DNA from 2 places in the Rhodoferax sp. GW822-FHT02D07 genome. Region 2 is predicted to be linked to the other one. Evidence: predicted binding sites of a transcription regulator. Region 2 holds the regulator's gene; the other holds the start of a gene.

Region 1 (7,681 bases), on a different contig from region 2:
TCATCTGGGCCAGGTCTTCAACCGCGCCTGGGGCCTGCTGATCGGGCTGGACATCGGCGTTTTCAGTGCCCTGCAATGGCTACAGGGCAGCAACCTCAACTACACGCCGCTGTTCGCGCTGCCCATCCTGCTGGCTTCGGTACTTGGCAGCCTGCGCTTGGCACTGGGAACGGCGGCAGGCGTCAGCATGCTGCTTCTGGGGGGCACTTACTGGATGCATCACGATGCGTCCGGGGAAGCGACCCAGGCCTATGTACAAGCCGCACTGGCCGGCGCGGGCTACTTTCTTATTGCCCTGCTAGCCAACCAGCTCGCCACGCGCTTGGCCAGCGAAGGGCGGCGCGCCCGTCTAAGCCAACTGGCGGCCTCGATACAGCGGCAAGTCAATGAGCTGGTCATTGAATCCCTGCCCGACGGCGTACTCATCGTCGACGCCCAAGGCTGGGTACGCGCAGCCAATCCGGCCGCACGCACACTGCTGGGCGAATCCGAAGATGCGTTGCGCTCGGCCATCTTTGACCTGAAGAGCAATCCGGCCTGGCAAGCCTTGCTTCAACTCACCCGAATGAGCATGGGCACAGGCCGGCCACAGCAGGCCCAGGTCAGCATCCACCACCCCGGCATCGGCCCGCGCCGCGTACTGGCGCGCACCAGCCTGGCCGCTCCTCAGGGTATTGCGCAGGACAGCCTCTGTGTGCTCTTCCTGCAAGACCAGCGTGAGCAGGAAGCACGCGTACGCACCGAGAAGCTCGCCAGCATGGGCCGATTGTCCACCGCCGTGGCGCACGAGATCCGCAACCCCCTGGCCGCCATCGCCCAGGCCAATGCACTGCTCGACGAAGACCTGGGCGACCCGCGCCACAAGAAGCTCACCGCCATGGTCTCGCAAAACGCCAAGCGGCTCGAAAAAATTGTGGACGACATCCTGAATGTCTCGCGCGTGCGCGGCAATGACCCCGCCCTATTGACGCACCAGATCCGCCTGCACGAACTGGTCCACCGCATTGCCAGCGACTGGGGGCAGCAATCCGGACAGCAGACCCAGCTCAGCACCCGGGTCAGCACGGACACGGCGCTGGTGCGATTTGATGCCGAGCATTTGCGCCAAGTGCTCGTCAATCTGCTCGACAATGCCCGCCGGTACGCGAGCAAGCACCCGGGTAGCATCCAGGTGCACAGTCAATCAGAAGGGCCTATCGCGCGCGTGACGGTTTGGAGTGACGGGGCCCCCATGGACGCCTCGGTGCAGCGTCATCTGTTCGAGCCTTTTTTCTCGTCGGAGAGCCGCTCCAGCGGCCTGGGCCTGTATATCTGCCGCGAACTGTGTGAGCGCCACGGCGCTACACTGGCCTACTTGCGCCATGCCCAAACCATGGGCGGCCGGTCTGTCGATGGCAATGCCTTTACGCTGACACTGCCGCTTCTCGACGGCACCACTCCGCACGACAATACGGATGCACCATGGCAAACCTCCCTGTATTGAACGACGCCCGCGTGCTGGTCATTGACGACGAGCCGGACCTGCGGACCCTGTATGAACTCACGCTGCTGCGCGAGGGTTACCGCGTGGAGACGGCCGGCAGCGTGCAGGAAGCGCGCGATCAGCTCGGCCAGCACCGCTTTGACGCCGTCATCACCGACATGCGCCTGCCCGATGGCTCTGGCACCGACATCCTGGCCCAATTGCGTGCCGAGCAGCGGCCCGAACGTTGCGTGGTTATCACCGCCTATGGCTCCGCAGAAAACGCCGTCGAATCACTCAAGGCTGGCGCCTTTGATTACCTGTCCAAACCGGTGGATCTCAAGCAGTTCCGCAGCGTCGTTGCCAGCGCACTGCAGGGCCAGGGTGGCGCGGCGCCGGCGCGCAGCCCCGCGCCCAAGGCCTCCACACCCAACCACGCACTGACCAAGCTCGCCGGCAACTCCAGCGTCATGACCCAGGTCAAGGAGCGCATCGTCAAGGTGGCGCGCAGCATGGCACCTGTGCTCATTCGCGGAGAGTCCGGCACAGGCAAGGAGCTGGTAGCGGGCGCCATCCACGGCAGCAGCCACCGGGCCCAGGGCCCCTGGGTACCGGTGAACTGCAGCGCCATTCCCGAGAGCCTGCTCGAAGCCGAGTTCTTTGGTGCGCGCAAGGGCGCATACACGGGTGCCACCCAGGACCGTGGCGGCTTCTTCCAGGCCGCCCATGGTGGCACCCTGTTCCTCGACGAGATTGGCGACCTGCCCCTGCCCATGCAGTCCAAGCTGCTGCGCGCCATCCAGGAGCGCAGCGTGCGCCCCCTGGGCGCGCTGCAGGAAGAAGCCGTGGATGTGCGCATCGTCAGCGCCACCCACAAGGACTTGGCCGCCGAGGTGCAGGCTGGGCGCTTCCGCCAGGATCTCTATTACCGCCTCAATGTCATCGACATCTATATACCGCCGCTGCGCGAGCGCAGCGAGGATTTGCCAGCACTATGCCAAGCCTTGCTGGTGCGTATTGCCGCCGAATCCGGCGTGCCCGCGCCACGGCTTTCCCCGGCAGCCATGGCACAGATCTGCACGCTGCCGCTGCCGGGTAATGTGCGTGAACTCGAAAATGTGCTGCACCGTGCAATGGCACTCTCCGAAGGACCCGAGCTGGAGCTCGACACGCATGCACTGAGCACAGAACCCGCACCTCTGCGCGAAGAACTGCCGTCGGCCCCAGCAGTCGTGCCGGCCGCCGAGGCAGCACCTTCCCACGACGCCCTGCCCAGTGATTTGCAGGTCTATCTGGACCGCATTGAACGCGACATCCTGGTACGCGCACTGGGCGAGACGCGCTTTAACCGCACCTCGGCGGCTCAGCGACTCGGTATCAGCCTGCGCCAGATCCGCTACCGCATGGCGCGTCTGCATATTGATGCACCACAGTCCTCCGACGAACCTCCCCATGGCAGTTGAAGCCGGCGCACCGATCTGGAATGCGGGCTGGTACCGCTTTGCCCATGCCTGCGCTTCACCCAACTTCGGATCGCGTCCGGCCAATGCGGACATCGATCTGGTGGTGCTGCATTCCATCAGTCTGCCACCTGGCGAATACGGCACATCGCATGTAGAGGAACTCTTCACCAACCGCCTGGACTGGGATGCTCACCCCTATTTCCAGTCCATACGCGGCATGGAGGTTTCAGCCCACTTTTTTATTCGCCGCAATGGTGACCTCTGGCAGTTTGTGAGCTGTGATGCACGCGCCTGGCATGCCGGGGTATCGACCTACCGGGGCCGCAGCAACTGCAACGATGACTCCATCGGCATCGAGCTCGAAGGCCTGGAAGGCGACAGCTTCACGCCCGCGCAGTACGAGGCACTGCACGCGCTGCTGCCCGCGCTGGCGGCGCACTACCCCGTACGCCATATTGCCGGGCATGAGCACATTGCGCCGGGCCGCAAGGCCGACCCCGGCACTGGCTTTCGTTGGGATCTGCTGCGCGAAGGACTGGGCCTGGCAGACTTGAGTTATCCCGAAAACACTTTGTTGCAACGCAGCTAAAAAAATTTTCAGGACTTACCCTGTACCGGGCACCCTCCTTGTGCGGGCAGGCCGTGAAGGCAAAACCCTGATTTCATGCGGCTTTCCAAAGCAAAGCCGTCCGCAGCAAGCACCAATGCTTCGCTGCCCCCCAGAAACCACCATTTCACGCGCACGCCGGCAGCGCGCTTTACACCCTTGCATCAGGGCCTGCACCCGTGCGGTGCGCCCGGCACCCTAATGTCAGCCTGTACACTACTGGTAGTGGCTTGTATCCACCGCAGACCCCAGATATAGTGTCTCCAGTTCATGCAGCGCATGGCTTCGGAGCACTGGCAAGCGGCCCCTTCGGAGCAAGACCCAGCCCCCAAAAAATACTGATCTAGACGAGGAAATCATGGAATCTGTTTCTATTGCAACGCCCACTCCTTCGGCCAGCCTGCTGGCAACACATGGAGGCAGCAGCCCCGAAGCGGGCTTGGTCAATAACACCCTGACCCACTACCAGATCATCCGCCGCAATGGCGCTGTGGTGCCTTTTGAGCCCAACAAGATTGCCGTAGCCATGATGAAGGCCTTCCTGGCCGTGCACGGCACCCAGGGCGCGGCCTCGGCCAGCGTGCGCGAAACCGTGGACGGTCTGACCCAACAGGTGATCCGCGCTCTGATGCGCTCGCGCCCGGGTGGTGGCACCTTCCATATTGAAGACGTACAAGACCAGGTCGAACTGGGCCTGATGCGTGGCGGTCACCACGAAATCGCCCGCGCCTATGTGCTTTACCGCGAACGCCGCACACAAGAGCGTGCCAAGCAGGTAGCCCAGGCCACGCCCGCGGTACCTGCCATCCATGTGCTCGAAAACGGCCAGCGCGTGGCACTGGACCTGGAACAACTGAAGTCGCGCATCGAAACTGCCTGCGCTGGCCTGGGTACCGACGTGAAGGCCGCCCCCATCGTGGCCGAAACCATGCGCAACCTCTATGACGGCGTTCCCATGGACGAGGTCTACAAGGCGTCCATCTTGGCCGCACGCACGCTCATCGAGAAAGACCCCGACTACACCTACGCCACCGCACGCCTGCTGTTCCACACCATCTCGCGCGAAGTGCTGGGGCGCGATGTGGCCCAGGCCGACATGCAGGAGGCCTATGCCGACTACTTCCCCGGTTTCATCAAGCGCGGCGTGGATGCTGAGCTGCTGGATGAAAAGCTGCTGCAGTTCGACCTGAAGCGACTGGGCGCTGCCCTCAAGGCCAGCCGCGACCAACAGTTCGACTACCTGGGCCTGCAAACCCTGTATGACCGCTATTTCCTGCACGAAGGCAAGACCCGCATCGAGTTGCCCCAAGCCTTCTTCATGCGCGTGGCCATGGGCCTGTCACTCAACGAAATCGACCGCGAAGCCCGCGCCATCGAGTTCTACGAAGTGCTGTCCTCCTTCGACTTCATGTCCAGCACGCCCACGCTGTTCAACAGCGGCACGCTGCGCTCGCAGCTCTCCAGCTGCTACCTGACCACGGTGCCCGACGACCTGGACGGCATTTACGAGTCCATCAAGGAAAACGCCCTGCTGTCCAAATTTGCCGGTGGCCTGGGCAATGACTGGACGCGTGTGCGCGCTCTGGGCTCTCATATCAAGGGCACCAATGGAGAATCGCAAGGTGTGGTGCCTTTTCTGAAGGTGGTGAACGACACGGCCGTGGCGGTGAACCAGGGCGGCAAGCGTAAGGGCGCCGTGTGCACCTACCTGGAAACCTGGCACTTGGACATCGAAGAATTCCTGGAACTGCGCAAGAACACCGGCGATGACCGCCGCCGCACCCACGACATGAACACGGCCAACTGGATCCCTGACCTGTTCATGCGCCGCGTCATGGAAAAGGGCACCTGGACCCTGTTCTCGCCTTCCAACGTGCCCGACCTGCACGACCTGTTCGGCGCTGACTTCGAGAAGGCCTATGTGGCCTACGAGGAAAAAGCCGCCCGCGGCGAGATCAAGCCCAGCCGCACCGTGCAGGCCAGCGACCTGTGGCGCAAGATGCTGACCATGCTGTTCGAAACCGGACACCCCTGGATCACGTTCAAGGACGCTTGCAATGTGCGCTCCCCCCAGCAGCACGCCGGCGTGGTGCACTCCTCCAACCTCTGCACGGAGATCACGCTCAACACCTCCGACACGGAAACTGCTGTCTGCAACCTGGGTTCGGTCAACCTGCTGCAACACGTTAAGGATGGCGCACTGGACCACGACAAGCTCAAGCGCACCATTTCCACGGCCATGCGCATGCTGGACAACGTGATCGACATCAACTACTACGCCGTCAAGAAGGCGCGTGACTCGAACCTGCGCCACCGCCCCGTGGGCCTGGGCGTCATGGCCTTCCAGGACAGCCTGTATGCGCTGCGCATCCCTTACGCCAGCGAAGCAGCCGTGGAGTTCGCCGACAAGTCCATGGAAGCCATCAGCTACTACGCCTACTGGGCCTCCACCGAACTGGCCCGTGAACGCGGCAAGTACTCGAGCTTCAAGGGCTCTCTGTGGGACCAAGGCATCCTGCCGCCCGACACACTGGACCTGCTGGCCAAGGCCCGCGGCGGCTACGTGGAAGTGGACCGCTCCGCCACGCTGGACTGGGACGCCCTGCGCAAGAAGATCGCGGCCGACGGCATGCGCAACTCCAACTGCGTAGCTATCGCCCCCACCGCCACCATCTCCAACATCATCGGTGTGGACGCCTCCATCGAACCTTGCTTCGGCAACCTCTCGGTGAAGTCCAACCTCTCGGGTGAGTTCACCGTCATCAACAGCTACTTGGTACGCGACCTCAAGGCACTGGGCCTGTGGGACGACGTGATGGTGATGGACCTCAAGCACTTCGACGGCTCGCTCAGTCCCATCGACCGCGTGCCGCAAGACATCAAGCAGCTCTACGCCACCGCCTTCGAAGTGGAAACACGCTGGCTGGTTGAAGCCGCTGCACGTCGCCAGAAGTGGATCGACCAGGCCCAATCACTCAACATCTACATGGCTGGCGCCTCCGGCAAGAAGCTGGACGACACCTACAAGCTGGCTTGGCTGCGTGGTCTCAAGACCACCTACTACCTGCGCACCATGTCGGCCACGCACGCCGAGAAGTCCACGGTGTCCGCAGGTCGCCTCAACGCTGTCTCTTCGGGCAACGATGCGCAAGGCTCCACCAAGATGTCGAGCGCGCTCGAGGCTGCCGCCGCTGCCGCACAAGCGCAGATGGAGCTGGCCAGCAACGCAGCCACCGACATCAAATTCTGTGGTGTGGACGATCCCACTTGCGAAGCATGCCAGTAAATCGGGAGTGCATCGCGGCACATGCTGCGATGCTATAGAGCAACACAAATTGGCAGCGAAATGCATGACATCTTTTCATTTCATTTCGCTGCTCTCATAATCCGCTGATTGGAAATACCTATGTTGTCCTGGGACGAAGAAGTCAAGCCCACACCGTCGTCAAATTTTGCGCGCGACCCGTCTGAACAACTGTCGGTCGCGCAGGCAGCAGTCACCCCTGTTTCCCCCGCTTCGTCTCCTGTGCAGAACGCCGCAGCGCCTGCTGCACAAGCCGCCGCACCGCGCCGCGTGCGCGCCGACGACAAGCGCATCATCAACGGCCAGACCGACGTCAACCAGCTCGTCCCCTTCAAATACAAGTGGGCTTGGGAAAAGTACCTGGCCACTTGCGCCAACCACTGGATGCCACAAGAGGTCAACATGACGCGCGACATCGCGCTCTGGAAAGACCCCAACGGCCTGACCGAAGACGAGCGCCGCATCGTCAAACGTAACCTCGGCTTCTTTGTCACCGCCGACTCGCTGGCCGCCAACAACATCGTGCTGGGCACCTACCGCCACATCACGGCACCCGAGTGCCGCCAGTTCCTGCTGCGCCAGGCCTTTGAAGAAGCCATTCACACGCACGCCTACCAGTACATCGTCGAATCGCTGGGCCTGGACGAAGGCGAAATCTTCAACGCCTACAACGAAGTCTCCTCCATCCGCGACAAGGACCAGTTCCTGATCCCCTTCATCGAAGCGATCATGGACCCCGACTTCCACACCGGCACGCCCGAGACCGACCAGACGTTGCTTAAGAGTCTCATCGTGTTCGCCTGCCTCATGGAAGGCCTGTTCTTCTATGTGGGCTTCACGCAGAT
Region 2 (7,681 bases):
CCGAACCACATCCATGCGGGTCATACTTGCCCAGTTCAGAAAGTTCCCGTGCCACTCACCTGTTCCTCCACAGTATGTAGGTGTTGCAGTGGATGTGCCATTTTCTTTTCTTGCTGGGGTAAAGCGATTATTGGTAGTGTCGTACGTGTAGCAGCGCTTATTGTCAAAGTAACCGTAATATTTGTAGGTATGTAGATACTGTGTTTCTGGCGATCCATCGCCATCAAGATCTGAATACTCATTGTAAGCTTTATAAAAAAGCTGATGGTCACGCGATAGATTCAGCATGACCATTGGCGCGCCCTTCGTTTCCGATAGATACGGAGGTAGTGGTGTGAAATTAACAGCCCAAGCAGAACTCAGTGTAAAAAAGTAAAACAATCCAAAGCATGCAGGCGCAAAAAAATCTTGCAAAAATTTCTTGACCAAGGAATATCGATTTTTCATACTGGTTTTGCTTTCACAGCAGTTTGCAAGTAAGCACGTGTTGTATCATTGACGCCGAAACCCACAGCAGTAACTCTGTAAACAGCAAAGTCACCTTGCTTGAAATACTCCAGCATATAGCGAGGTTGCCGACTTACTACGGGTATTGCAGTTGCTCCGGTATATGTTCCATAGGCCACACTTTTTGTGCTGGAAGCATCCCAGTTTGCTGCAACCTCCCATACAGGGGTGGTGGTATTAGGTATGCAGCGTCCTAGTGGACATGTCGTATCAAAACCATTGCCACGATAAATTGGATCAGTTCGGCAAACTGGAGTGGCACTTGAGCAAGAAGTTACTCCATCAGCAATGACATTAAAAATGTCATATTCAGCATCGCGCAAAGCGGCCTCTGCTGCTTGAAATGCCATGGTTCTATCTGCCTCATTGCCAGCAATTCGAGACGAAAATGATGAACTCTGAATTGCTGTAATGGCTAAGCCACTCAAAATCATTAAGAAAATTAAAACCATGACCAGAGAAATACCATTTTCATGGTGTCTCTGTTGCGGTATTCTTCTGCAAATATCGATGTTCATATAGAACTCTTGTTGCGTAATCTAACGGTGGTTCGAAATACTCTGTATATCTCTCCAGGGCGAGTTGATACTGAGTTCCCATAGCAGTCGTTGTAGGCTGTACCCGAATCGTTGCCGGCAGCTTGTATAGACTTCGCCAGCACGCATACATCTACGGCGAGCACTTGTGGCCATTGCGCTGCGGTAAGTGCGGAGGCTGCATAACCAGTTTGGGCAACATCTGGGTCGGCGCTGGAGGGGAGCATGTAGTTGAATGCTATTTGCTCAATCCCTGGAATCAATGGTTGAACTTGATAAGTCGGTGTGACTGCTGCGAGAGGGGTGCGATCAGATAAGCATGAAAGCTGACCCATATTGACAGTTCCATTCACTGTTTGCACAGTTGTATTGGCGACAAAAAAGTAGGATCGAACTATGTTTGAGACTCCACCTTGTGCGATGGAAGATAGTCCCAAGCAATCATAGCCTTGGTATGTTGCTCCACTGCTGTTGTAAGCATCTGTCTCTGCAAACATCGCAATTGCTTCTGATGGCAGGCTTCCTGCTGGAGTCGATGTTCTGCAAGCGATATCTGCAGTTGTACTTGGCGTCACTCCGTTTACAAGTCCAAGACGGCATCCAAAAATCTTGTTGTCAATAGGGCCTTGCGGTCTTGGGGAGGCTGGGTCAATCATCACAAAGCCAGCTGTTTTTATGTATTGCGTTAATAGATTTAGTGCAAACCGGCCATTTTCTTCAATTTGTGTCGTTTCTGAAGAGGTGTTGTAGTTTTGTTTTGAGTATAAGTAAATAGAAGAAGCTGCAATAACAAGAATCAGTCCGATGACCAATGCAATCATCAACTCAATTAATGTCACCCCTTTTTGGAGGAGCGATTTCTTGAGGGTTATGTGTTTCATATCACAGTTTGACAAAGTAATTTCGGCAACGAACCCCGGCAGGAGCAGACGCCGCAGTAGGGCAGCAGTTCCTCCAGTCAATGCCAGAGGTACCGCTTGCACAAGTCGTTGAGCTTTGTGCGACGCCCGTTGTGGGATTCACAAAATCCTTGTCAAAATACATAACCGTCACTGTGTATCCGGCGGCACTACTTCCGGTAATCTGTGCGGCCCCTCTGGGCAGAAGCTGTTGCGTTTTTGTGACGAAGTTCGAAATATCATCAGCTGCAATCTGCGATAAACTACAAAATGAACTCCCGGTATGGCAATTATTTAATGTAAAAGTAGCGCCAGAACCGGTGTTGTAGTTTGACGTGTAGTTGTAATTCCCCGCTTTCGCCGCTGACGGATTCGCCCGAATTTTCTCTGTAATGTCATTGACAATTTCGGCGACTCTATGGGAGGACCAGGCGGACTTCTGGTAGGACAAAGCACTTAACTGTAGTCCTGCTATTCCAAGCAGACCTAGTGACATAACTAAAATGGAGATCAATGCTTCAATCAGCGTTGCTCCAGTTTGATAAGAGATGCGTTTCATGGCTTAGAAGTTATTGCATATGTTGGCTGTATACGGTGCAACCCGAGTTCGACCAGATAAGCTGATGCAAAGGGAGCGACCATATTGGGTTTCGTAGCTTGCGTCCGTACTATTCACTTCATAGATATTGAATCCGTGAGCGATTGTGGATAATCCTGAAGAGCGGAATGAGATAGCGCCCGCAGCTGACTGTCTTGTAATACGTGTAGTGTTTCCGGTCGAATCGATAGCTGCAACTGTCTTTAAAAGAATATCTGAACCGCCAAAGTTATTGTTGCCATCTACATCTACAAATACTTGGATGTCATATTGGCTCCACATTTGGGAGTTTTGACATCCAGTGCCCGAGCTGCTTTTGGGGCAAATGACTACAGGTTGATTTCTAACAATGGCTTCGCTGCGCGCATAATTAATAAGTCCAATCATCGTGTTAACGTTGGAACTAAGTCGGTTTGATGCGACAAAGGTTTTAAGGCTTGGAATGCCAATTGCCATTAATACACCAGCAATTACCAGCGTAATCAATAGTTCAATAAGAGTAAATCCACGATTGATGAGGCCGGTTGATTGCATGCCTTCAGTGTAGGCCCATGCCCTCTGAATGGTTGTACCGTTTGCGCGCGGCGTCTGGCCACTTGTCGGGAAGCTACCGACTCACCTCATCCACCAGTGTCTTGAACTCATCAATGTCCTCAAAGCTCCGGTACACGCTGGCAAAGCGCACGTAAGCGACCTTGTCGAGCTTTTTGAGTTCGCGCATGACGAGTTCGCCGATGCGGGTGGACTGGACTTCGCGCAGGCCCAGGTTGAGGAGTTTTTCTTCGATGCGCTCGATGGCGCTGTCGATTTGCTCGGTGCTCACGGGCCGTTTGCGCAGGGCCAGGTTCATGGAGGCGAGCAGTTTGGCGCGTTCAAACTCGATTCGGCGCCCGTCTTTCTTGACGATGGCCGGGAAGTTGACGTCCGGGCGCTCATAGGTGGTGAAGCGCTTTTCGCACGATCCGCATTGGCGGCGACGGCGGATGAAGTCCCCGTCCTCAGAAATCCGGGTCTCCACCACCTGGGTTTCCGAATGACTACAGAACGGGCACTTCATCGAGGACTGGCCTGACTTACTTGTAGACCGGGAAGCGCGAGGTCAGGGCGTGCACCTTGGCGCGCACGGCCGCAATGTTGGCTTCGTCGCGTGGGTTGTCCAGCACGTCGGCAATCAGGTTGGCCGTGGCACGGGCTTCCTCATCCTTGAAGCCGCGGGTGGTCATGGCAGGTGTACCGACGCGGATGCCGCTGGTGACCATGGGCTTTTCCGGGTCATTCGGAATGGCATTTTTGTTGATGGTCATGTGGGCAGCGCCCAGCACAGCCTCAGCTTCCTTGCCTGTAATGCCCTTGGAACGCAGGTCCACCAGCATCACATGGCTGTCCGTGCCGCCGCTGACGATGCGCAGGCCGCGTGCGGTCAGCGTTTCAGCCACGATCTTGGCATTGCGGGCCACTTGCTGCTGGTACGTCTTGAACTCGGGGCTCAGTGCTTCCTTGAAAGCCACGGCCTTGGCTGCGATGACGTGCATCAGCGGGCCGCCTTGCAGGCCGGGGAAGATGGCGCTGTTGATGGCCTTCTCGTGCTCGGCCTTCATCAGGATGATGCCGCCGCGGGGGCCACGCAGGCTCTTGTGGGTGGTGGAGGTCACCACGTCGGCGTGGGGCACGGGGTTGGGGTACACGCCTGCGGCGATTAGTCCGGCGTAGTGGGCCATGTCCACCATGAAGATGGCGCCGATTTCCTTGGCGATCTTGGCGAAGCGCTCGAAGTCAATGGCGAGCGAGTAAGCGGAGGCGCCAGCAATGATCAGCTTGGGCTTGGTTTCGCGCGCCTTGCGTTCCATGGCTTCGTAATCAATGGCTTCGTTGGCGTCCAGGCCGTAGCTCACCACGTTGAACCACTTGCCCGACATGTTCAGCGGCATACCGTGGGTCAAGTGGCCGCCTTCGGCCAGGCTCATGCCCATGATGGTGTCGCCGGGCTTCAGGAACGCCAGGAAGACGGCTTCGTTGGCAGATGCGCCGCAGTGGGGCTGCACGTTGGCGGCTTCGGCGCCGAAGATTTGCTTGATGCGGTCGATGGCCAGTTGCTCGGCCACGTCCACATGCTCGCAACCACCATAGTAGCGGCGACCGGGGTAGCCTTCGGCGTACTTGTTGGTCAGCTGGCTGCCCTGGGCGGCCATGACGGCCGGGGAGGCATAGTTTTCGCTGGCGATCAGCTCGATGTGGTGTTCCTGGCGGGCGTTCTCGGCCTGGATGGCGGCCCACAGTTCGGGGTCAGCTTGTTCTACGAGGATGTTGCGGTCGTACATGGCAGTCCTAAAAGACAAATGGCCTGTGGGTCAAAAAGACACAGGGCTGCCCAGGCGAACGGCTGATCGCAGAACCTTAAGGCACTGCGGCACGCTTCCCAGTGGTATCCCACGTCAGTGCCGGCGGCCTCAGAAGGCCGGGCACCTATCGCCAGTCGCGTGCAGTGCGGAGTTTAACCGAGCGGGCTCAGGAGTTGGCCAGTCGGGCCACGTTTTCCACACCCACGGCCTGGGGGGCTTCCGGTGCGGGCAGCTTGACGGGCACTGCCGTAGCGGGTGCCGACGGCATGGGCATGGGGCGGCCCGATGCGACAGCCTGCAGGCGGCCGTGTTCGGCCAGGACCTTGGCGACGTAGCCGCCGTCCTCTTCCATATTGGCTGCGCCCACGTAGTACTTGAGTCCGCCTTCGATGGAACCGGCACGGCTGATGCATTCCTGCAGCACCTTGACGCCCACGCGCAGGTTGGAAACTGGGTCAAACGCGGCCAGCTTGCCGCCAAAGCCCTCGTACTTGTCACTGTGCACCTTGGTCATGACCTGCATCAGGCCCTGAGCACCCACATGGCTTTGGGCAAAGGGGTTGAAGCCCGATTCCACGGCCATGACGGCCAGGATCAGGGTCGGATCCAGCTTGGTACGCTGGCCGATGTTGTAGGCCTCGGCCACCAAAGCACTCAGAGGCTCGGGGGCCACGCTGTACTTCTTGCTCAGCCAGAACGCCACGGCAGCCTGCTGCTTGGGCAGGGACTGCGGGTTGGCGGCCGTGGCACGGTCTACGGCGTCGGGTTCGGACGCAATGTCGTTCGCCACGATGTGGCGGTTTTGAAGCCAGCCCATGAGCTGGATTTCGCCTGCCTGGCGGATTTCGGGGCGGGCGGTCAGGGTGATGATGGCAAACATGACGGCCAAGCCCAGCAGGGCGAAACCGTTGTGTGTGATGGCAAAGAAACCTTGGGCGATGTCGGTCGCAACGATGCGAAGGCCCTTGGTGAATTGTTGAGTCGCTGTCATAGCTCTTCCTTCTTAGGCGGGGGCATTCTTGTGTCCGTAGCCGTATGGGCCACATGACAACGTCCTGCTTCCTCGTTTGGGTTGGTACGCTATCAATATCCTGCGGCGTCGTCTCGACTTGTGCAGCGATTTGAATATGCCGGGGTCGGCAGCGGGCTGGGTTATCCCTGATGAATTTTGGGATGGCGGATTCTAGGGGGCTTTTATATAACAAGTCAACCATAAGGAATTTGATTGTTATTTCTGAATGTTTTTATTTTGTGTGATTTCGGGGGTGAAGCGCCTCCTTTGGGCAGTTTGAGGGCAACTCCCTAGTCGGCCAATCGAGTGCCGGCTTTTCATTGAAACTTTGATTTGAATCCGGGGGAGCTGCCATCTAGACTGCTTGTGCCTGAGCATTCAGGCGTCTTGCCGGCAGTAGCCAGTCCGTGCTTCAGGCATCTGTGATAAAGCGGCCCCGGCAACCCCAAGGAGGCAATCTATTGCTTCAAGTTCGCGACGGGACAACACGCTCCCCCGCGACAACCCCTGATGGCATGGACCTCTGGTCAGCCATCGAGCCCGACAGCGGCCAGCATGGTCTCTGCCGGGCTTTCTTTTGCACGGCGTTTTCCTTGGGAAATGTGTGTGACCCTCTATATATATAGATGCAGTCGTCTTGGCCTGTGGGTCTCCAGGAAGCCGAGTGCGTGTTCAGCGCGGACACGGACAGCGTCACGCTATTAAATTCGTAGCTGCTTGCGCATATTCCATGAGGGCTTGAGGCGTATTCTGAACGGACTAGGTGTTCGACCGATGGGCTGAGTGAGGCGCTGTTGTGCGCGCCACGGAAAAAACGGATGGAGCAGGGCATTTGCGGCGAAAATACCCGGCTGTATTTTTGTAGTTCAACCCTGATTGCGATCCACTGTGACCTCGTCCCATCCTGCCAAACATCTCGACTCTGCCCAACTCGACAGCCTGACCGGTGGTGCCTTTTCGGCTGCCACGGCGGGGGACCGGGCTGCCCGCATCCGGGAGTGGCTGCAGGGCAACCCTGGTGCAGACCTGCTGGCCGAGGTCTTCCGCGAACTCAGCGTCAAGGACAAGGGCGCCGCCAAGCTGGTGCGTGAGCGCCTGGACGAAGCCAAGCGTGCCAAGGGGCAGGAGCTGCTGGCCGCCGAATGGGCCGCCCGCGCCCAGACGCTGATCGACACCCCCAAACTCAATATGGCCGACGCCCTGGCCTGGCAGCGCGATGCGGCCAAGGCTGGCGCGCCCCTGAGCAAAGAGCCTCTGGCCAGCCTCAAGACCCAACTGGCCGAACGTGTGCGCGACATTGAAGACCTGCAACACCAGGTGCAGGTGCAGCGTGAGGCCGCCGTGTTGCTGGCCCAGCGCATCGAGGTGCTGTCCACCAAGCCCTGGAGCGATGCCCAGGCTGCGCTGGATGCCCTGCGTGTCGACGTGGAACACTGGCAAAGCCAGGCCTCCACGCTGGTGGCGCACGCAAGCTGGCCCAGCGTGGACCTGAAATTCCCGCCCCTGCTGGAGGCCTCCCGCGCCCAGTTGCTGGTGGTGTGGGACGCCTTCCAGGCGGCTCTGACCCAGACCTTGGCCGCGGTTGCCGATGCCAATGCCCCCTTGCCCCCCGTGCCCGTGTGGGCGGATGAGCTGCGCGCCGCGCGTGGCATTCCGGCTGAGGCGCCTGCCAAGCCGGCCAAGCCTAAGGTGGACCCCGAGGCTCGCGCCCAGGCGACGGCTGCCGTGCGCGCTGCGCTGACGACGCTGGAGCAGGAAGTGGCCGAAGGCCACGGCAAGGCCAGCACGGG

Evidence for each region. The regulator NrdR, encoded in region 2, represses ribonucleotide reductase genes. The targets are predictions, from matches to a motif close to CACNANATNTNGTG.
Region 1: a site for NrdR is predicted at 3,779-3,792, ahead of AC1RNN_RS11615 (ribonucleoside-diphosphate reductase subunit alpha). Genes of this name have one in related genera too.

Annotation. Positions count from the first base shown of each region.
Region 1 covers NZ_JBXAOD010000004.1:178,865-186,545, reverse strand. The annotation lists gene AC1RNN_RS11630 (sensor histidine kinase) at 1-1,483, shown strand, start outside; gene AC1RNN_RS11625 (sigma-54-dependent transcriptional regulator) at 1,462-2,925, shown strand; gene ampD (1,6-anhydro-N-acetylmuramyl-L-alanine amidase AmpD) at 2,915-3,514, shown strand; gene AC1RNN_RS11615 (ribonucleoside-diphosphate reductase subunit alpha) at 3,891-6,818, shown strand; gene AC1RNN_RS11610 (ribonucleotide-diphosphate reductase subunit beta) at 6,939-7,681, shown strand, end outside.
Region 2 covers NZ_JBXAOD010000001.1:836,992-844,672, forward strand. The annotation lists gene AC1RNN_RS03945 (pilus assembly protein) at 1-447, opposite strand, end outside; gene AC1RNN_RS03950 (pilus assembly PilX family protein) at 444-1,025, opposite strand; gene AC1RNN_RS03955 (PilW family protein) at 1,022-1,924, opposite strand; gene pilV (type IV pilus modification protein PilV) at 1,926-2,501, opposite strand; gene AC1RNN_RS03965 (GspH/FimT family pseudopilin) at 2,505-3,074, opposite strand; gene nrdR (transcriptional regulator NrdR) at 3,148-3,597, opposite strand; gene glyA (serine hydroxymethyltransferase) at 3,614-4,858, opposite strand; ZMP/ZTP riboswitch at 4,900-5,027, opposite strand; gene AC1RNN_RS03980 (lytic transglycosylase domain-containing protein) at 5,046-5,870, opposite strand; gene AC1RNN_RS03985 (DUF349 domain-containing protein) at 6,780-7,681, shown strand, end outside.